2 regions of the Comamonas sp. Y33R10-2 genome follow, and region 1 is predicted to be linked to the other one. Evidence: predicted binding sites of a transcription regulator. Region 1 holds the regulator's gene; the other holds the start of a gene.
What was found. Region 1 encodes sigma-54, which starts transcription at its own class of promoters, with help from an activator protein. Its sites were predicted from a motif close to TGGCANGNAANCTGCTTT; they were not measured.

Region 1 (11,072 bases):
AATGGGTTGGGCAAATCATAGGTTTAAAGGTCTTCGCTGTGCGCGCTATTCACGCTGCGAGACCGAAGTGATCTCGGTGCGCAACTTTGCTTTTAGCGTCTATAAAACTCAAAATTTCCCTTTGATTTGTGACTTATAGTTTTGTTATCTTGAGGCCAATCCTGTGAAAGATGGACCTATGGCGCTGATGAATGACTGATTAATTCAATAGCAGCTAGTCCTTTTGCTTAAAGGGCTTTAGATAAAAATATTCCAACATTCAAGGATGCTTGCTCAGATGGTGCTCTTTTATTCATAGTGCACTCTGCTGACGCGAGCGCCAGTATGGACTTAACACGCATCAAACAGGAGCAGCGCGCATGGACAAACTCAAGGCGTTTGCGTCTTTTGTATCAGTAGCGACCCGAGGCAGCTTGACCGCTGCCGCCAAGGCCGAAGGCGTGGCACCTGCCATCATGGGGCGGCGCTTGGATGCGCTGGAAGAGCATTTGGGGGTCAAGCTTCTGGTGCGCACCACACGCCGCATTTCGCTCACCCATGAAGGCAGTGCGTTTTTGGAAAACTGCCAGCGTTTGCTCGCCGATGTGAGCAATGCGGAGGCCAGCGTTTCCGCAGGTGGCGTCAAGGCCACGGGGCATTTGCGCATCACCGCGCCTGCTGGCTTTGGCCGCCGCCATGTTGCGCCGCTGGTGCCGCTGTTTCGTGACTTGCACCCCGATGTCACCATCTCTTTGAACCTGAGCGATCGGGTGGTTGATTTGGCGGGTGAGGGCTTTGACTGCGCGGTGCGCGTGGGTGATATGCCGGACTCAGCCTTGGTCAGCGTGCGCATTGCCGATAACCGCCGCCTGTGCGTGGCCACGCCTGCCTATCTGGCACGCCGAGGAATGCCCAAACACCCTAGCGAGCTGGCGCAGCATGACTGCTTGACCTTATCGTCCGACGCATCGCAAACACGGGGCTGGGCCTTTAGCATTCCTCACTCTGAAAACGCGAGCAGCGAAGTGGTGCACTTTAAGCCGGGCGGCCCGCTGGACTGCTCAGACGGCCAAGTTCTGCACGATTGGTGTTTGGGCGGCTGGGGCATTGCGTGGCGGAGCACGTGGGAGGTGGAGGCAGAAATTACCGCAGGTCGCCTCGTGCCCGTGTTGGAAGACTTTGCGGCGCCGCCGAACGGCATTTTTGTCGTCTTCCCCCAGCGCAAACACATGCCGCTGCGCGTGCGCATGTGGATTGACTATCTCAAGCTCCACTACAGCGAGCCTGCGTTTTTTCGCAGCCGCTTGCTGGCATGATGGATAGCAAGGAGGGCGGAGCCTGAATTTGTCGCCTCTGCGGGCTATTCCGCCGGGGCTTGATAGGTAATGCTTCGCTGAACCATGACTCTTGAAGCGGTTCTTGCCAGCGTCCACCTGCTGGCCATTTTGACTTTGGTGGTGTTTCTCAGCAGCCAAGCTGCTTTGTGCCGGGTGGAGTGGATGAACGCCGCCGTAGTGCAGCGCCTAGCCAAGCTGGATATGATTTACGGCATCGCTGCAGTCGTGCTGCTGCTGCTGACCGGCATCGCGCGCTTGGTGCTGGGTGCTAAGGGGATGAGCGGCTATGTGTCCTCGCCACTGTTTCACCTCAAGATGACGCTGTTCATCGTCGCTGTGCTGCTCTCGCTCAAGCCAACTTTCACCTTCCGCCGCTGGAAGAAGGCGCTGGACGCCACCGGCCAGCTGCCCGCTGCGCAAGAAATCCAGCAAACCCGCAAGTGGGTGATGTGGCAAAGCCACTTGGTGCCAGTGATTGCCGTGGTCGCCGTTTTCTGGGCGCGTGGGATGTGATTTTGTGGGGGCTGCAACGCCTTGTTGCGACCCCGCAATCCAGCTTGGCTGCGCGGATCAGGGCAGCCACGTAAAATCGCGCCATGCTTTCAGTCAAACAAGAATTGCTCGCCGCTCTGGCCGCTGAGCTCGAAACACTCTCGCCCGGCGCTGGCGCACGCGCTGCGTTTGAAAATCCTAAAGTCGCAGCACACGGCGATTTCGCTTGTACGGCGGCGATGCAGCTGGCCAAGCCGCTGAAGGCCAACCCCCGTGCTTTGGGTGAACAGCTCAAAGCATCGCTTGAGGCTACAGCCCCGTTCCAGCAATGGGTTGATGCTATCGAAATTGCAGGCCCCGGCTTTTTGAACATTCGTCTGAAGCCCGCTGCCAAGCAAGAAATCATCCGTGAAGTGCTGGCGCAGGCCGACCAATTCGGCTTTCAAGCTGATCGTGGTGAGAATATTCTGGTCGAGTTTGTCTCCGCCAACCCCACCGGCCCCCTGCATGTGGGCCACGGCCGTCAGGCTGCGATTGGCGATGCCATCAGCAATCTGTACTCCACCCAGGGCTGGAAGGTACACCGCGAGTTTTATTACAACGACGCGGGCGTGCAGATCGACACGCTTACCAAGTCCACGCAATTGCGCGCCAAGGGCTTCAAGCCCGGTGACGAATGCTGGCCCACCGACAGCGAAAACCCGCTGGCCAAGAATTTCTACAACGGTGACTACATTGCCGACATCGCTGCCGCGTTCTTGAACAAAGAAACCATCAAGGCCGATGACCGCGAGTTCACCGCCAATGGCGATGTCGAGGATTACGACAACATCCGTCAGTTCGCCGTGGCCTATCTGCGCAACGAGCAGGACAAGGACTTGAAGGCCTTCAACCTGCAGTTTGACGAGTACTACCTCGAATCGAGCCTGTACGAAAACGGCCATGTCGAAGCCACGGTGAACCGTTTGGTCGCCAACGGCAAGACCTACGAGCAAGACGGCGCGCTGTGGCTCAAGTCCACCGATTACGGTGACGACAAAGACCGCGTGATGCGCAAGACCGACGGCGGCTACACCTACTTTGTGCCCGATGTGGCTTATCACATCCAAAAGTTCAAGCGTGGCTTTACCAAGGTGGTGAACATTCAGGGCACCGACCACCACGGCACCATTGCCCGTGTGCGCGCTGGTTTGCAGGCCGCTGATGTGGGCATTCCCGCTGGCTACCCCGACTATGTGCTGCACACCATGGTGCGCGTGGTTAAGGATGGCGAAGAAGTGAAGATCAGCAAGCGTGCGGGCTCTTACGTGACGCTGCGCGATTTGATCGAGTGGACCAGCAAGGATGCGGTGCGTTTCTTCCTGCTCAGCCGCAAGCCCGATACCGAGTACACCTTTGATGTGGACTTGGCTGTGGCGCAAAACAACGAAAACCCCGTGTACTACGTGCAGTACGCCCATGCCCGCATCCAGTCCGTGCTGCGCGCTTGGCAAGAAGCCGGCGGTGCTGGCGTGCCCGCGCTCAAGGATGTGGACTTGTCTGCACTGCAAGGCCCGCAAGCTCTGGCTTTGATGCTGCTGCTGGCCAAGTACCCAGAGATGCTCACCGCAGCAGCCGATGGCAATGCCCCGCACGATGTGACCTTCTACCTGCGTGACTTGGCTTCTAGCTATCACAGCTACTACGATGCGGAGCGCATCTTGGTGGACGATGAAAAGGTTAAGTTGGCCCGTTTGGCCTTGGTCGCGGCCACCGCTCAGGTGCTGCACAATGGTCTGGCCGTGCTGGGTGTGAGCGCACCTGAGCGTATGTAATCCAGTGTTCAATCCATCGCTGACGTTGTCTCGGTGGATTGGAAAGCGGAATAACTCAAGCAGAAAGCCTTTAGCGACTGATATGAAAAAACAGCAACGCGGTGGAACCATTCTGGGGATGATCTTTGGCATGGTCATCGGCTTGGCTGCGGCTTTGGCCGTGGCCATCTATGTGACCAAGGTGCCAGTGCCGTTCCTCAACAAAGGCGGTAACAACACTCAGCGCGATGCCGCTGAGGCCGAACGCAACAAAAACTGGGATCCCAACGCCCCATTGCAAAGCCGCCAGCCTGCACAGCCCCCAGTGGCCGCGCCTGCGCAGCAGCCCAGTGATGTGACCATAACACCGCCCTCACCAGCGGTTCAGCCCACATCAACGGGGGGTGTGACCACGCCTGAGGTCAAGCCCGTGCCCGAAAAGCCTACCAAGGCCGCCTCTGGCGACCCACTGGGTGATTTGGTGAAAGAACGCTCTGCCGCAGCCGATAAGGCTGAAAAAGCACGTGCTGATAAGGAAAAAGCGGCTGCGCAAGCATCCGGCACTTCTGACTCGGCTTTTAACTACTTCGTGCAGGCCGGCGCTTTCCGCGGTCAAGGTGAGGCAGAAGCGCAACGCGCCAAGCTGGCCATGCTGGGCTGGGAGTCGCGTATCAGCGAGCGTGAGCAAAACGGTATTACTGTCTTTCGCGTACGCGTGGGTCCGTTTGGCAAGCGTGATGACGCTGAGCAGCTCAAAGGCAAGCTCGACGGCGCGGGTGTGGACTCTACGCTGGTGAGAGCGGGTAAATAACACCCCCTGAGCCGCTTTGCGGCTTCCCCCTCTCTCTTCGGGAGAGGGACGACACCCTCGGTGCGGGGTGGCCCTTCCTCGGTGTCCCTCGCTTGGAGTGCGCCAGTGTTTGAGTGCTACTGAACTTTTTTTGATCTGCGGTCTCTGATACTGCAAACCTGATACAGGAGTTTGTTTAGATGAAACGTCGCGAATTCTCTTTAGTTGCTTCGGCAACTGCTGGTGCCTTGACCTTGGGCACTTCCTCTAGCTGGGCGCAAGGCGCAGGGCCCAAAGAAGGCAAGGACTACGTCAAGCTTGCCAAGCCCGCCAGCGTGAGCGCCCCTGCCGGCAAGGTCGAGGTCATTGAGTTCTTCTGGTACAGCTGCCCTCATTGCAATGTGTTTGAGCCCCAGTTTGAAGCATGGGTGAAGAGCCAACCCGCCGATGTGGTGGTGCGCCGCGTGCCTGTGGCCTTTAATGCCAGCTTCCTGCCCCAACAAAAGCTTTACTTTGCGCTGGAGGGCATGAACTTGCTGCCCCAGTTGCACGTCAAGGTTTTCCGCGCCATTCACGTCGAGCGCAACATGCTGAAAAACGACGAAGCGATTTTTGAGTGGATTGGCAAGCAAGGCGTTGATGTGGCTAAGTTCAAGGAGGTCTACAACTCCTTTACCGTGGCCAACCAAGCGCGCAAGGCGGCCCAGCTGCAAACCGAGTATGACGTTGAGGGCGTGCCTGCGATGGGCGTGGCTGGCCGTTACTACACGGACGGCACAAAGGCTGGCAGCATGGAAAACGTGCTGCGTGTCGTGAACGCCCTGATTGCTTCAAGCCGCAAGGCCTGAGAGCCGTGATGGAGGTCAAAATCTTTGACCGCCAGCAAGCCCGCCATTGTGCGGGCTTTTTTATGGGTGTTTTTTACGCAAGTTTCAAAAAGGGAATGACTACAATGGATGCAAGAAACGTGCCTTCCATGAAAAAATCACTCCTACCTCTTGCGCTGGCCTTTGCCCTTGCGGCAGCGACCGGCATGGCTCATGCCGAAAAAGCCGACAGTGCCAAGCCCATGAATATTGAGGCGGATGCGCTGCGCCACGACGAACTCCAGCAAACCAGTGTCTTCACTGGTAATGTGGTGATGACCAAGGGCACTATCGTGCTGCGCGGCACCCAGTTGGATGTGCGCCAGGACGCTGAGGGCTATCAGTTCGGCGTGATTAAGGCCGAAGCGGGCAAGCGTGCTTTCTTCCGCCAAAAGCGCGATAGCGTGCCGGGCCAGCCTGAAGAATTTATTGAAGGCGAAGGTGAAGTCATCGAGTACGACGGCAAGACCGACATCGTCAAATTCATTCGCCGTGGCGAGATGCGCCGCTATCGTGGCGGCCAGCTCAGCGACCAGATCACCGGCTCCATCATCATCTACAACAACATCACCGATGTTTACACCGTAGATGGTCAAAAGACCAGCGGCGGCTTGCCCAGCTCGTCCATTGGTCAAGGTGGTCGTGTACGCGCCATCATGGCGCCCAAGGAAGGCACGCCTGGCGCTCAGCCCAAGCCTGCGACTCCCGCGACACCTCTGCGTCAGAGCATGACATTGGGCGGTGAGAAGGCGGACGAGAAGAAATGATTGAGCCCACCTTCTCTCACAGCACCCGCACTGGCGAGTCCACAAGCCGTCTGGAGGCCAAGCACCTGGCCAAGTCTTACGGCAGCCGCAAGGTTGTTAAAGATGTGTCGCTGTCTGTGCAAAAAGGCGAGGTGGTCGGTTTGCTTGGCCCCAATGGCGCGGGCAAGACCACATCGTTTTACATGATCGTGGGCTTGGTGCGCAGCGATGGCGGCGAGATTTTCATTGATGGCCAGCCAGTGGGTGGTATGCCCATTCACCAGCGTTCGCGTTTGGGTTTGTCTTATTTGCCGCAAGAAGCTTCCATCTTTCGCAAACTCAGCGTGGAAGACAATGTGCGTGCTGTGCTGGAGCTGCAAAAAGATGAGCAAGGCAAGGCTCTCACACGTGAAGAAGTGGAAAAACGCCTGACTGGCCTGCTGCAAGAGCTGCGCGTGGAGCACCTGCGCCAGTCACCCGCGCTGGCGCTGTCTGGCGGCGAGCGTCGCCGGGTGGAAATTGCCCGTGCGCTGGCTACCCAGCCACGTTTCATCTTGCTCGACGAGCCTTTTGCCGGTATCGACCCGATTGCGGTGATCGAGATCCAGCGCATCATCGGCTTCCTCAAAGAGCGCGGCATTGGTGTGCTGATTACCGATCACAACGTGCGCGAAACGCTGGGCATTTGTGACCATGCTTTCATCATCAGCGATGGGCATGTGCTTGCTGAAGGTACGCCCGAGGAGATTGTGGAGAACGCCGATGTGCGCCGCGTCTACCTGGGTGAACATTTCCGCATGTGATGAGTGTGCGCTTTTGTACTCTCAACCTCGCCATACAGCTGGCTTTGGCCTGTTGTGTGGGCTTAGATATTCAAGCCGTTAGGCGGCGCCGCTTGAGCGGCAGAAGCATTTTCTGCAGCCGGCACCGGCAGAGAGTTAGTGAATGAAACCCGGCCTTTCGTTACGCGTTTCGCAGCATTTATCGCTCACGCCGCAGTTGCAGCAATCCATTCAGTTGCTTCAACTATCGACGTTAGAGCTGGCGCAGGAAGTCGAGCAGATGCTGGTCGACAACCCATTTTTGGAACGTACAGGCGATGAGGCTGATGGAGCAAGCGAGGGAGGGGTTGATGCTCCTCAAGAGATAGCAGTTGCTGCCCATGAATACACTGTTTCAGACAGTATTTCATCTGGAATAGAAACAACTTCAGGACAATCCGCTACTGACTCGATAGCGGAAACCCCCAGCGCTGAAACCCCAGAATCGCTGAACTGGGAGGCCGATGGCATTGACGGCCAAGATGGTGAATGGGGTGGAGAATCCAGCAGCGAATGGGATGGCCCCTCGGGCGGCGGCTCCAGCCGCAATCACGATGGCGACGGCGAGGCTGATGCCATCGATTTGGCTGGTGAGCATGTGGGCCTGACGGCTTTTTTGCATCGCCAAGCGCTCAGCCTGCGCTTGGGCGCCGAAGATACAGCTGCGCTGCGCTTTTTGATTGAGTCGCTCAATGACGACGGCTACCTTGAAGACTCGCTGCAAGAGCTGGCTCAAAGTCTGGCCGGTGATGATTTGGAAGACTGCGAAGAGCTAGAGCAGCGCTTTTGCATTGCGCTAAAGCTGCTGCAAAGCTTAGAGCCTGTGGGTGTCGGGGCGCGTGGTTTGGCGGAGTGCCTGCAGTTGCAGGTGCGCGATTTGATTCACACCGCTGAAGATGAGGGCACGACGCAAGCCCATATGAGTCGCTTGTTGTTAGCCCAGACCATTTGCAAACAGCCCATGGACTTGCTGGCGCGGCGCGATCTGCGCAAGCTCACCAGCCTGTGCGGCGCACGTGAAGAGCAGTTGCGCGAAGCCATGACCTTGATCGCTGGGCTGGAGCCGCGTCCTGGCCGGCGCTTTGTGGATGTGGAGCGCAACATCATCGTGCCCGATGTCATCGTGCGCCCGGTGCGCGCTAGTTCAGGGCGGGTCGATTTTTCCGTACAACTCAATGCCGATGTAATGCCGCGCCTTCGCGTACATGACATTTACGCCAGTGTGCTGCGCCGCCATAAAGGCAGCGAAAGCCATGCTGCCCTGCAGCAGCACTTGCAAGAGGCGCGCTGGTTCATCAAGAATATTCAGCAGCGCTTTGACACCATCTTGCGCGTGTCGCAAGCGATTGTGGAGCGGCAGAAAAACTTCTTTGTGCATGGTGAGCTGGCGATGCGGCCGCTGGTGCTGCGCGATATTGCCGACCAGTTGGGTCTGCACGAATCCACCATCAGCCGCGTGACTACGGCCAAGTACATGGCCACGCCCCAAGGCACGTTTGAGCTGAAATACTTCTTTGGCTCGGGTCTGGGTACAGAAACCGGCGGCAGCGCCTCCAGCACGGCAGTACGGGCGCTGATCAAGCAGTTGGTGGATGCCGAGAGCCCGAAGAAACCGCTGTCAGACGCAAAATTAGCTGACATGCTCAAGGAGCAAGGCATTGAGTGCGCCCGCCGCACCGTGGCCAAGTACCGCGAGCAGCTCAAAATTCCGACCACGACGCTGCGCAAGGCGCTGTAGTCATTGTTGGGAATAGAAAAGCCGCTGATGCATTGCTCAGCGGCTTTTTTGATTGGGTAGAGACCTCGGCAGGCGCGAAGCGCCTCAGCGGGTATCCATCAGTTCGGTATCAACCACCAGATGAACAGCGCTAAAACGCCAATCATCAGGCCAAACTTCAAAAATTTGTAGAACGTCGGATTCCAGTTGCGAAAGGCGCGGCGGTACTTGCCGGCGTAGAACGAAATTTTGAACAGCTTGCTGATCATGCCGCGCGGGTCGCCCTCGTTATTGGGCGAGCTGGCAGCGGCCACCACGTTGGTGCCCAGCCAGCGGTTGAGCCACTGAGCAAAGCCATTGGTCATCGGGCGTTCTACATCGCAAAACAGCACGATGCGGTTGCCTTGCGTGCCGTTCTCGGCCCAGTGCATATAGGTCTCGTCAAAGATCACGCCTTCGCCTTCGCGCCAGCTGTAAGGCGTGCCGTCCACTTCGATCAGGCAGCGGTCGTCATTGGGCGCCAGCACGGCCAGGTGGTAGCGCAGCGATCCCGCATAGGGGTCGCGGTGCAAATTGAGCTTGGCGCCGGGCGGCAGCTCCGCAAACATGGCGGCTTTGATGCTGGGGATGGACTTGACCAGCGCCGTGGTCTTAGGGCACAGCTCCATGGCCGAGGGGTGGGCGTCGCCGTACCACTTCAGATAAAAACGCTTCCAGCCGGTTTTGAAGAAGGAGTTAAAGCCGGCATCGTCATTGTTGGCGGCGGCTTTGATTTGCATGTTCTTTTGCAAATTCACGGCTTCTTCACGGATTTCACGCCAATTGGCTTGCAGCGTCGCCAGCTCGGGGAAAGTACTGGTGGGCAGGTAGGGCGTGCGCGGCACCTTGCTGAACATCAGCATGAAGACGTTGAGCGGCGCGGTGAACGTGGAGTGATCAAACAACTGCTTCAATAACTTGTGGCGCACCTTGCCGCGCAGGTGCATATACAGCGCGCAGCCAAAGAAAAGCAGCACCAATGCCAGAACGATGATTTTTGCCATAGCTTTCAATTTTACCGGGCGACCTTCAACTCAGTCTGCAGCAGGTCAAACGATGACGTTTGGTGTAGTGGGCGCATACCCTGCTACCCCCCTAGGTTTGGCACATTTGGGTATCGTTATGTCCGTAAAGCAGAACAGCACTTATATGCGACGTAACAAGAGCAGGGAGTTTTCCTACTTCTGTGTCGTGTGGCTCCGGCCTATAAGAGTTGTCTGCTTGTTTTTTTTCCAACTGTGGGCTTGTGTGCCCGGGAGACAGATATGTTGCAACGTCGTCATGCTGTGAGTTCTTTGGGTGTATTGGCGCTGGCTGTGGCTGGCTTGTGTGCGCCTGCGGCGCAGGCTCAAGACAAGCCCAAGGTCGCACTGGTCATGAAGTCGCTGGCCAATGAGTTCTTTCGCACAATGGAAGATGGTGCCAAGGCTCACCAAAAGCAGCACGCCTCTGAATACGTGCTTTTGAGCAACGGCATCAAGAACGAAACTGACACTGCCGCTCAGATCAAGATGGTCGAGCAGATGATTGCCCAGAAGGTGGACGCTTTGGTGATTGCGCCAGCGGACTCCAAGGCTCTGGTGCCCGTGCTCAAGGCTGCGGTAGACAAGGGCGTGCGTGTGGTCAACATTGACAACCGTCTGGATGCAGACGCGCTCAAGGAAAAAAATCTGGTGATTCCTTTTGTCGGCCCTGACAACCGTGTGGGTGCCAAGCTGGTGGGTGAGTATTTGGTCAAGCAACTCAAGCCTAGCGACAAGGTCGGCATTATTGAAGGTGTGTCCACCACCACGAATGCTCAGCAGCGCACGGCGGGTTTCAAGGACGCAATGGACGCCGGCAAGATGAGCGTGGTGGGTGTGCAGTCTGGCCAGTGGGAAATTGCCCAAGGCAATACCGTGGCTGCCGGCATGCTGCGTGAGAACCCCGATTTGAAGGCCTTGCTGGCCGGTAATGACTCCATGGCTTTGGGCGCAGTGGCTGCGGTCAAGGCTGCAGGCAAGGCAGGCAAGGTGATTGTGGTGGGTTACGACAATATCCAAGCGATTCGCCCCATGCTCAAGGATGGCCGTGTGCTGGCAACTGCAGACCAGTACGCCGCCAAGCAGGCCGCATTTGGTATTGATGTTGCTCTAAAGGCAATCAAGGCCAAGACTCCTCAGGCTCAGATGCCTGCTGAAGTTAAGACAGACGTTGTACTGGTGACCAAGTAATTGCCATGAGTGAAGTGCATAGCACCGTGCTGACGCTGGAAGGCATGGCTAAGGACTACGGTCCGAGTACCGTGTTGGATGGCGTTACGCTGGATTTACGCGCAGGTGAATGCCTGGCGCTGACGGGGGAGAACGGTGCTGGCAAGTCCACGTTGTCCAAAATGCTCTGCGGTCTGGTGACGCCAACGCGTGGGCTGATGAAGCTCAGTGGTCAGCCTTTTGCTCCGCGCTCGCGCACTGATGCAGAAAAGCAGGGTGTGCGCATGGTGCTGCAGGAGC
Region 2 (11,072 bases), 920 kb from region 1:
TGCCAGTGACCGTGCAAGGAAAAATCGCAGGTCTGCGCGCCATGATGGTTCATGAGCTGCAAGACATGGCCGCTACGCCGCTGCACACCCTTAATGTGCGGGTGATGCGCGCCCGCCTCTATCACCGCCTGCTGCGACTTGTGCGCACCTCTGAAAAAATCAGCATCAGCGCCGCACAAGAGGCCGCTGACTGTGGCTTGGCCGCTCTGCGCGTAGGCAAGGCTGTGCTCATACTCCACGCTTTGGAGGAAGATAGATTGCTATCCGAAAGCACCTTACGCGGCGCGCGCAGTGCGCTACAAAGATTGCAGCAACTGCCAACCGCCCCCGCCAAGGCCATTCCTTTGCTGACAGGCGTCGCAGCACGCATAGAGCAACGCCAACCCGAGCAAGCCCTGCAACTGCAACTCGCCGCGCAGGACATTGGCGAGCATCAGCGCTTTTTTGCCAGCACCGCCAAGATTGCCTGACGAGCTGAGCACCATCGCCCATAAAAAAAGCCGCTGCAAACACAGCGGTTTTTTATGGGAGCACGAACTAAAATTAGGCATGCGCCAACTCAGAGATGCCAAGCAAGAGCCGCCTCGCGGCGATGGCGTCGTCCCCCTTCCATAGCGCGCAGCGCGTAGAGAAAAGGGGAAGGCGCAAAGCGCCTCAGGGGGTTACACGCAGCTAATAGCCACAGCCTTGGAAACCAGATAAGCCTCCAGCGCCTCAGGCCCACCTTCTGAGCCATAGCCTGAATCCTTGATGCCGCCAAACGGCAGTTCGGCCGATGGCAGCGCAGGCTGATTGATCCACAACATGCCTGCTTCCACATCCTGCGCCAGCTGGTGTGATGTCTTGAGCGAGCGCGTAAAGGCATAGGCAGCCAAGCCATACGACAGGCGATTGGCCTCTTGAATAGCGTCTTCAATCTTGTCAAAGCCGCGAATCGCCGCTACGGGACCAAAGGGCTCCTGATTGAAGATATCAGCCGTCAAAGGTACATCAGACAGCACCGTAGGGGCAAAGTAGTTACCGGCATCGCCAAACGATGCGCCGCCGGTCAGCAGCTTGGCACCACTATGCTCTGCGTTTTGAATCAACTGGGTCAGCGCTGTTACGCGGCGCGGGTTGGCCAATGGGCCCATCTGGATTCCTTGCTCCAGACCATTGCCCACCTTCAGCGCCTCGGCATGGGCCACCATGGCGCGGGTGAACTCCTCGCGCACGCTGTTGTGCACCAAAAAACGCGTGGGCGAGATGCAGACCTGCCCCGCGTTGCGGAACTTGGCAGCACCTGCGGCCTTGACGGCCAGCGCCACATCAGCATCCTCGGCCACGATCACGGGTGCATGTCCGCCCAGTTCCATGGTGCTGCGCTTCATGTGCTGGCCGGCCAGCGCCGCCAGCTGCTTGCCCACGGCGGTAGAGCCGGTGAACGTCACTTTACGGATTACCGGGCTGGCAATCAGATATGACGAGATCTGGGCCGGGTCGCCATAGACCAGACCCACCACACCGGCGGGAATGCCCGCATCCACAAAGCACTTGAGCAGCGCTGCGGGCGAGGCCGGCGTTTCTTCAGGTGCCTTGCACAAAAAGGAGCAGCCCGAGGCCAGCGCCGCGCCAATCTTGCGCACGATCTGGTTGACCGGGAAGTTCCAGGGAGTAAAAGCCGCTACCGGGCCCACAGGCTCCTTGATCACCAGTTGCTGCTGCTCAGGGCGGCGCGAGGGCACGATGCGGCCATAGATGCGCAGAGCCTCGTCCGCAAACCATTCAATGATGCCGGCACCGGCAATGATCTCGCCCTTTGCCTCGGCCAGCGGCTTGCCCTGCTCCTGCGTCAGCAGCGCCGCGATCTCGTCAGCACGCTCTTTGAGCAGCGCCGCCGCACGGCGCATGATGGCACCGCGCTCATGCGCAGACACCTTGCGCCATACCTGAAAGCCCTTGTCCGCAGCGGCGAGTGCGCGGTCCAAGTCAGGAATATCGGCATGCGCCACGCGACCGATGACTTCGCCCGATGCCGGGTTGCGCACATCAATCGCCTTGCCGCTGGCAGCTGCCTGCCACTGTCCATCAATCAAAAGCTGGGTATCGGGGTATGCAGTGCTCATCACTTATCTCGGTGTGCCGACCCTCATCCCCCTGCAGATGTGCGGGGCCGGGCGTGGTGAATGTTCAGGGCGTAAAAATTCTAGCTACACATGCTAGCGCCTCATGACAAGTGCGGGACGTTGGCAATTGCTTATTGCGTTCACGGGTTCTTGAAAATGCCAACGCTTTCCAGCCACTCACACCCCGACAGCGCGGCGCGGCTCCACCTCTCCTAGCCATGCTCCAAGCTCAAACTGACTCACTGCCGCCTGTTTGACGACTTGCCCAATCACAAAGACGCACGGGCTCCCCAAACCGCTGCTGACAAGCGCTGTGGACATATCCCCCAGCTGCGTGACGACCTGCTGCTGCGTAGGCAGGCTGGCACTTTGCACCAGCGCCACAGGCGTGCTGGCGGGCAGGCCACCGGCCAGTAGCTCGGCCTGAATATGCGGCACAGAACTCACGCCCATGTAGACCACCAGCGTCAAGCCCACTACGTGAGCAGTCTGAGCCAGCTGGCGCCAGTCGTTTTGCACACCACCGGGTTTGGGGTGACCCGTCACAAACACCACGCCATGCGCATGATCGCGGTGGGTGAGTGACACGCCCAGACTGGTGGCTGCCGCCAGCCCCGCTGTAATGCCATTGACCACTTCCACCTGCACACCTGTAGCGCGCAGATGTTCAACTTCTTCACCCCCTCGGCCAAAGATGAAGGGATCGCCGCCTTTGAGTCGCACCACAATCTCTCCCTGACGCGCGGCCATGATCATCAGCTTTTCAATGAACTCCTGCGATGTACTTTCGCGCCCACCGCGCTTGCCCACGGCAATCACGCGGGTCTTGGGACTGGCGAGCTTGACGATTTCAGCAGAAACCAGATCGTCAACCAGCAGCAGCGTAGCGCTCTGAATCAGCTTGAAAGCCTTGATGGTGAGCAATTCCGGGTCACCCGGCCCAGCACCCACCAGATAGCAGCGGCCCGAGGAAGACAGAGAGTGGGCGTGGCGGGAAGTCATGGCAGACCTTTCAGCTAAAAATTTATGCAGCAACCATCAGGGTGACAGGGGGCACCGCCTGCACCAGTTGTTTGATCGTAGGAATGCAGGAGCCGCAGCGCGTACCGCAACCCAGCGAAGACTTGAGTTGCGCCAGCCGCTCATCGGGTGAACCGCTGCACTGGCCCAGCTTGGCGGTAATGCTGGCCTCATCCACATTCATGCAGGCGCAAACCTGTGGCGAGCGCGCCGCCATAGCGGCTGGCGGTTTACTACCCGAGGACAGCAGCAGTCGGCCAAAACTTTTGGTGGATTGCTCATCGCGCAGCACGGGCGCCAGCCACTGCCCTGCGCTGGCATCACCACACAGCAAAAAGGCATTCAGCACAGGCTCGCCACCTTGCTGACCGATGGCCATGGCACGACTGCATTGGCGGCGGGCATCGACATAGCGCAGCGCCTGCGCTCCATCTAATTGCAGCAACTGGTGCAGTCGCTTCAAAACCTCGGCGCTCGGGGCCTCATACGCTGCGGCGCGAAACTGCACGCCGGTGCGGCCTTCGCTGGCCTTTTCCAGCGGTACAGAACGGCCAAACAGCACGCAGCTGGCAAAGTCGAACTCCGCCATCAGCTCTGTCAAAGCTGCGCGCGTGGCCAGAACCTGCGATTCATCCAGCCAGGCCATGCCCATGCAAGTCCAAGGCACCTCGGCCTTGAGCAGTCTCACGGCAACATGCTTGAGTTCTGGCTGCTTGGAGCGCGGGCAGAACTCAGGGGTAGTCAGCTCATTCACACCCGCTAAACGCTGGCCTTTGGAGCTGCGTCCACTCAGGTACATACCGCCCCAGTGCATGGGCAGATACAGCTGAGAGTGCTGCAGACCCGTATCGGCCTTTACGGGCAACACGATAGCGCCGTAGCGGTTGGAGACATGGACCAGATCGCCATCTTGCAGCTGCAGGCGCTGCATGTCTTGCGGGTGCACCTGCAACTGCGGCTCGCTCACATGGGCAAACAGTCGGCCTAGCTGGCCGGTACGCGTCATACCATGCCACTGGTCACGCAAACGGCCGGTGTTCAGGCTGAAAGGGTGGCGCGCATCGCGCTGCACGGCCACGGGCTTCCAGGGCTGCGCATCAAAGCGGGCACGGCCGTCATCGCTCACAAACTGGCCGTCGGTGTACAGGCGCTGCGTGCCTTGCGCTGCGCCGCTGGGCACAGGCCATTGCTGCGGGCCCTTGTCGTGAAGCATTTGCCAGCTCAGACCGGTGATGTCCAAATCTCGCCCACGCGTGCTTTCGCGGTGCTCGTTCCAGATGGCCTCGGCTGCTGCTTCGGCGCGGCTGATGTCATAGCCAAAAAGCGAAGGCTTGCCGGGGCGCACCAAGGGCTCCAGCCGCCGCGCCAGCTGCACGCCAATCTGCCAGTCGTGGCGCGCCAGACCGGGCGCAGCCACGGCAGCACGCACGCGGGAGATGCGGCGCTCGCTGTTGGTAACGGTGCCCAGCTTTTCGCCCCAGGTGGTGGCGGGCAGCAACCAGTCAGCGTAGGCCGTGGTTTCGGTCGCAGCAAAAGCTTCTTGCACCACCACAAGCTCGGCGCGCTCCAGCGCGCGGCGCACCATGGCTTGGTCGGGCATGCTTTGCGCGGGGTTGGTGCAGGCAATCCACAGCGCTTTGATCTGGCCATCGGCCGCCGCCTCAAACATCTCTATTGCAGACTTTCCGGGCCTAGATGGAATACTTTCTACGCCCCACAGCTGTGCCACTTCTTCGCGGTGCAGCGGGTTGGCCATGTCGCGGTGGGCGCTGAGCAAATTCGACAAGCCGCCCACCTCGCGCCCGCCCATGGCGTTGGGCTGACCGGTGAGAGACAACGGCCCCGCGCCGGGCTTGCCAATCTGGCCTGTCGCCAAGTGCAAATTGATGAGCGCCGCGTTGTTCGCCGTGCCGCTGGCGCTCTGGTTGAGCCCCTGACAGTACAGACTCAACGTGGGTTGACGTGGCACGCTGTCTGCACCCCCCAAAGCAATCCAGCGTGCGGCCTTGTACAAATCCTCTGTGGGCACGCCACAAATGGCAGATGCTCTCTCGGGCGTGGCTTCGCGCACCAGCTCTTTCAGTGCTGCAAAGCCGCTGGTGTGTACCTCGATGAAAGCGTTATCCATCCAGCCTTCCCACAGCATGATGTGCAGCAAGCTGTGAAACAGCATCACATCGCTGCCCGGTTGCAACGGCAGATAAAGATCAGCCAGCTCGGCAGTCTCAGTCTTGCGCGGGTCGGCCACAATGATTTTGAGCTGCGGGTTGCGCGCCTTGGCCTCTTCCACACGGCGAAACAGAATCGGGTGCGCCCAGGCCATATTGCTGCCCACGATGAACATGCAGCTGGCCAGGTCAATGTCTTCATAGCAGGCGGGCGGCGCATCAGCCCCCAGCGTGGCCTTGTAGCCCGCCACGGCGCTGCTCATGCACAAGCGGGAATTGGTGTCCAAGTTATTCGTGCCCAGCAGACCTTTGACCAGCTTGTTAAAGACGTAATAGTCCTCCGTCAGCAACTGGCCGCTGAGGTAAAAACCCAGCGCATCCGGGCCATGCTCCGCGCGGATTTGCGCCATGCGGCCAGCCACATCATCCAGCGCTGCATCCCAGCTCACCGGTTGCGGGGCCGATGCCCGGTCGAATCTGCGCAGAGGCTGCAGCAGGCGCGATTGCTGGGCGTGTACGGGCGCTGCAGTCAGGTGCAAAGTACTGCCCTTGGTGCACAAACGCCCCCGATTGGCAGGGTGATCGGGGTCGCCCCGCACGCCGGTGATTTGCACGCCATCCGACTCAATGATGACTCCACAGCCAACGCCGCAGTAGGGGCAGGTGGATCGGGTCTCAGGCATGGCAGGCTTTCAGTGTTTTGGGGCTATGGCGCTCATCCAATAAGCGCCAGTAGCTATTACATCTATAGCAAAAAAGATTCAGGCAGCAGTGCAGGCTGATTTGCCGCTGCAATGCGCAGGGCCCCCGTGGGGCCGCGTCTGCTCCAGTGCGCGGCTTGCAAGCTCATCGGCTCGCAGCTGCACCTCGCCATCCTCCACCCGCACGCTGAAGTACGGCGTGCAGCCTTCGTCAGGCGCAGCGGCTTCACCGCTGCTCAGCGCAATCGTCCAGTTGTGCAGCGGGCAGGCCACGCTGCGGCCAAACACAATGCCTTGAGACAGCGGGCCGCCCTTGTGCGGGCAGCGGTCAAGCAGGGCAAATACTTCGTTTTCGGCGTTGCGAAAGACTGCTACATCCATCCCTTGCGCACGCGCCACGCGGCGGGCGCCGAGCACGGGGATGTCGTCAATCGTGCAGATAGAAATCCATTCGCTCATTTCTGGCTCCTTGGCAATTTTTTTAAATCAGGCGCTTTCGGTTTGCGCAGCGGTCAGGGGCTGGAACTGGCGCGTATCCACCGCTGCCTTGTCGGTTTCAAACCAGGGATCGGGCTCGCCATCGAGCGCAAACTGCAGCTCTTCCCACAGCGCCTTGCGGCCTTGGGCATCGTCCAGAATGCGCTTTTTTACATAGTCCAGACCCACGCGGTTGATGTAGTGCACGGTGCGCTCCAGGTACCAGCCTTCCAGCCGGTACAGCTGCATGAAGGCACCCGTGTACTCCATGACTTCTTCTGCGGTTTTGAGCTTGGCAAAGAAGTGGGCCACCTCGGTTTTGATGCCGCCATTGCCGCCCACATACATCTCCCAGCCTGAATCGACGCCGATGATGCCCACGTCCTTGATGCCGGACTCCGCACAGTTGCGCGGGCAGCCGCTGACGGCAAACTTCACCTTGTGCGGGGCATACATACGCCACATGGCACGCTCCAGATCCTTGCCCATTTGGGTGCTGTCTTGCGTGCCCATGCGGCACCATTCGCTGCCCACACAGGTTTTGACGGTGCGCAGCGCCTTGGCGTAGGCGTGGCCGCAGGGCATGCCAATGTCGTTCCACACGCCTTGCAGGTCTTCCTTCTTTACGCCCAGCAAGTCGATGCGCTGACCGCCCGTGACCTTGACGGTGGGAATGTCGTACTTGTCCACCACATCGGCAATACGGCGCAGCTCACTCGCTGTTGTCTCGCCGCCCCACATGCGCGGGATGACGCTGTACGTTCCATCTTTCTGGATGTTGGCGTGGCTACGTTCGTTGATGAAGCGGCTTTGCGGATCATCCTTGGCATCTTTGGGCCAGGTGCTGATCAGGTAGTAATTGACGGCTGGGCGGCACGATGCACAACCGTTGGGCGTGCGCCATTCCATAAAGCGGAACACTGCATCGGTACTGAGCAGCTTGTTGGTGCGAATCACATCGCGCACTGTCTGGTGGCCATGGTCGGTGCAACCACACATGGCCTTGGTCTTGGGCGATGCGGAATAGTCGCCACCGGCGGTGAACATGATGATCTGCTCGACCAGCCCCGTGCATGAGCCGCAGCTGGCACTGGCTTTGGTGTGCTTGCGCACATCTTCCAGCGTGAACAGGCCCTTGTCCTTGATGGCTTTGCAGATTGCGCCCTTGGTCACGCCGTTGCAGCCGCAAACCTCATCGCTATCGGCCAGCGCCGCCGCCTTGTTCTGCCCTTGGTGGCCGGTATCGCCCAGATTAGATTCACCAAACATCAGCTTGTCGCGAATGTCGGCCACGCTGCGGCCTTCGCGCAGCAGCTTGAAGTACCAGCTGCCATCCACAGTGTCGCCATACAGGCAGGCGCCGACCAGTTTGTCGCCCTTGATAACCAGTTTTTTATAGACCCCGGCATAGGGATCACTCATCAAGATTTCTTCGGTATCACCGCCACCCTGAAAGTCACCGGCCGAGAACAAGTCAATGCCCGTGACTTTGAGCTTGGTGGACGTGAGCGAGCCCATGTAGCGGCCAATGCCAAACTCGGCCAGATGGTTGGCCAGTACCTTGCCTTGTTCAAACAGCGGAGCGACGAGCCCGTAGGCGATGCCACGGTGCACGGCGCATTCGCCCACGGCGTAAATGCGCGGGTCGGTGATGGTCTGCATGGTGTCGCTGACAACAATGCCGCGGTTCACATGCAGATGCATGGACTCGGCCAGTGTTGTATTGGGGCGAATACCCACGGCCATCACCACCAGATCGGCAGGTACTTCGCTGCCATCCTTAAAGCGCACTGCACTCACGCGGCCGGCGTCGTTACCCACCAGCTCTTGCGTCTGCGCTTTCATGCAGAACTGCATGCCACGCTCGGCCAGCGACTTTTGCAGCATGCGGCCGGCCTGATCGTCTAACTGGCGCTCCATCAGCCAGTCACCCACATGCACCACGGTGACCTGCATGCCGCGCTTCATCAGGCCGTTGGCGGCCTCCAGCCCCAAAAGGCCACCACCAATCACCACCGCGTGCTTGAGCGTTTTGGCCGCTTCAATCATGGCTTCGGTATCGGCGATGTCGCGGTAGGCCAGCACACCTGCCAGCTCCTTGCCGGGGATAGGCAGGATGAAAGGGTTGGAGCCCGTGGCCATGATGAGGCGGTCGTACTCGGCGCTGATGGTCTCGCCCTGCGCATTGGTGGCATGCACGACTCGGCGGGCACGATCCACCGCTGTGACCGTATAACCCGCATGCAGCAGGATATGGTTGTCCAGGTACCAGGCCCAGTCATTGAGCACGATGTCGGCAAGCGTCTGCTCACCGGCCAGCACAGGCGACAACAGAATGCGGTTGTAGTTCGGGTGTGGCTCGGCACCAAACACCGTGATGTCGTACAGGTCGGGGGCAATGGTCAGCAGCTCCTCCAGAGCGCGCACACCTGCCATTCCGTTGCCAATCATGACCAGTTTGGATTTTTTCATCTCAGTCCCCGTGGGCTTGCAAAGCAAAAAAAAGACGCCTCGCGCTTCATGACTCGCATGAGCGCGCAGACGTCTTTGTCTTTGGGATCTGGTCCAGCCTTGCACCATCACCCTGTGGCCCACCTTGGCCACAACAAGAGCTATGCAATTGCTGTGCCAGCTTCCCTGCCCTAAGAAATATCTAACGAGCCTGCCATCACGCACTGTTTCTGTGCAGTCACGCTTTATTGCAGTGCATCAAAACAAACATGGCGCCCGAAGGCGCCATGCAGCGGTAAATAAAGCAGACTCAGGCCGCCTTCTCCACATGCCCCTGGCGAGTGTAGAGAAAGTCGATCACGGCTTTGCGGTAGCTCTGGTACTGCATGTCTTCTGCCAGCACTACACGGCTGCGCGGGCGGGGCAGTTCTACGTGCAGCACCTCGCCAATGGTGGCGGCAGGCCCATTGGTCATCATCACGATTTTGTCGGACAGCAGCACGGCCTCGTCTACATCGTGCGTCACCATGACCACAGTGCTTTGCGTGCGGGCCACGATCTCCAGCAACTCATCTTGCAGCTTGGCGCGGGTCAATGCATCCAGCGCACCAAACGGCTCATCCATCAGCAGCACTTGCGGCTCCATCGACAGCGCACGGGCAATGCCCACGCGCTGCTTCATGCCGCCCGATATTTCGCCGGGGCGCTTTTGCGCGGCGTGCGTCAGGCCCACCATGGCCAGCGCGGCATCGGTGCGCTCGGCTAGCTGCGCCTTGGTTTCGCGCTTGGCAAAGACACGCTCCACCGCCAGATGCACATTGCCCCAGCAGGTCAGCCATGGCAGCAGCGAATGGTTCTGGAACACTACAGCGCGCTCGGGGCCCGGGCCCTTGATTTCCTTGTTGGCGCACAGCAGTGCACCACTGGTGGGCACCGTCAGCCCGGCAATCAGGTTAAGCAAGGTGGACTTGCCGCAGCCCGAGTGGCCAATGAGGCTGACAAACTCGCCCTTGGCGATATTGAGGTTGATGCCCTGCAGCGCAGGAAACAGGCCTTTGGCGGTCTTGAAGGTCTGATCGACATCCTGGATCTCGATGTACTTGGTGGACAGCGATGCGTTCATGATTTCACCTCTTCAAATGTAAAGGCCGAAGCCAGCTTGACCAGCGCCCATTCCAGCAGCAGGCCCACAATGCCAATCACAAAGATGGCGATGATGATGTTCTTGACGTTGAGGTTGTTCCACTCGTCCCAGACCCAGAAGCCAATGCCCACGCCACCGGTCAGCATCTCGGCGGCCACAATCACCAGCCAGGCCGTGCCCACGGCCAGTCGCACGCCCGTCAACATATAGGGCAGCACGGCAGGGAACAGAATGGTGGTGGCAATCTTCCATTCGCTGAGGTTCAGCACCCGCGCCACGTTCATGTAATCCTGCGGCACACGCTGCACACCGACGGCCGTGTTGATGACCATGGGCCAGATGGAGCAGATGAAGATAGTCCAGCTGGCGGCCGGATTAGCCCCCTTGAACACCAGCAGGCCAATCGGCAACCAAGCCAGCGGCGACACGGGGCGCAGCAGGCTGATGAGCGGGTTGAACATGCGCGAGAGAAAGTTAAAGCGCCCAATCAAAAAGCCTGCAGGAATGCCCACCAGCGCCGCCAACCCAAAGCCCAGCGCCACGCGCTGCAGCGACGACAGCACATTCCAGCCCACGCCCTGATCGTTGGGGCCGTTGGTATAGAACGGATCACGAAAAACCTCGACCGCCTGCGTCCAGGTATCCGCCGGGGTGGGAATGCTGTGACCCGTGGTGCTGGAGACGATGGACCACAAGCCCACCAGCAGCGCCAGCCCCAGCAGCGGCGGCAGCACCGTGCCGATCAGTCCTTCAGCACGCTGGCGCCAGCGGTTGGGCGGCGCGGCGAGGGCTGCGGCAGACGCCGCTTTGAGTTTTGAGTCTTTTTTCACTGTAGCCCTTGCAGGTTCTGCGCTATCAGCTATCACTTTGGAAGCATTCAAGCGTGCCTCATTGGCCGCTTGTATGGCCAGTTGCGGATCGTGGGGCGGATCTAATTCAAGACGGGATGGAAGTGCGGCACTGACCATGGTGAATCTCCGTTGGGGTATCGGCCTCAGGCCTTGAT

Region 2: nirB (nitrite reductase large subunit NirB) is a predicted target of sigma-54. The motif match lies at 9,085-9,102, and genes of this name have one in related genera.

What each region holds. Positions count from the first base shown of each region.
Region 1 is NZ_CP079925.1:3,057,633-3,068,704, forward strand. Features, by position in the region: gene KUF54_RS13675 (LysR family transcriptional regulator) at 360-1,295, shown strand; gene KUF54_RS13680 (DUF2214 family protein) at 1,380-1,829, shown strand; gene argS (arginine--tRNA ligase) at 1,913-3,622, shown strand; gene KUF54_RS13690 (SPOR domain-containing protein) at 3,705-4,412, shown strand; gene KUF54_RS13695 (thiol:disulfide interchange protein DsbA/DsbL) at 4,592-5,239, shown strand; gene lptA (lipopolysaccharide transport periplasmic protein LptA) at 5,368-6,024, shown strand; gene lptB (LPS export ABC transporter ATP-binding protein) at 6,021-6,806, shown strand; gene rpoN (RNA polymerase factor sigma-54) at 6,949-8,562, shown strand; gene KUF54_RS13715 (aspartyl/asparaginyl beta-hydroxylase domain-containing protein) at 8,661-9,584, opposite strand; gene KUF54_RS13720 (sugar ABC transporter substrate-binding protein) at 9,846-10,793, shown strand; gene KUF54_RS13725 (sugar ABC transporter ATP-binding protein) at 10,799-11,072, shown strand, end outside.
Region 2 is NZ_CP079925.1:136,098-147,169, reverse strand. Features, by position in the region: gene KUF54_RS00560 (FUSC family protein) at 1-470, shown strand, start outside; gene KUF54_RS00555 (NAD-dependent succinate-semialdehyde dehydrogenase) at 663-2,105, opposite strand; gene cobA (uroporphyrinogen-III C-methyltransferase) at 2,283-3,107, opposite strand; gene KUF54_RS00545 (nitrate reductase) at 3,130-5,976, opposite strand; gene nirD (nitrite reductase small subunit NirD) at 6,055-6,453, opposite strand; gene nirB (nitrite reductase large subunit NirB) at 6,481-8,943, opposite strand; gene KUF54_RS00530 (ABC transporter ATP-binding protein) at 9,233-10,045, opposite strand; gene ntrB (nitrate ABC transporter permease) at 10,042-11,034, opposite strand; gene KUF54_RS00520 (CmpA/NrtA family ABC transporter substrate-binding protein) at 11,061-11,072, opposite strand, start outside.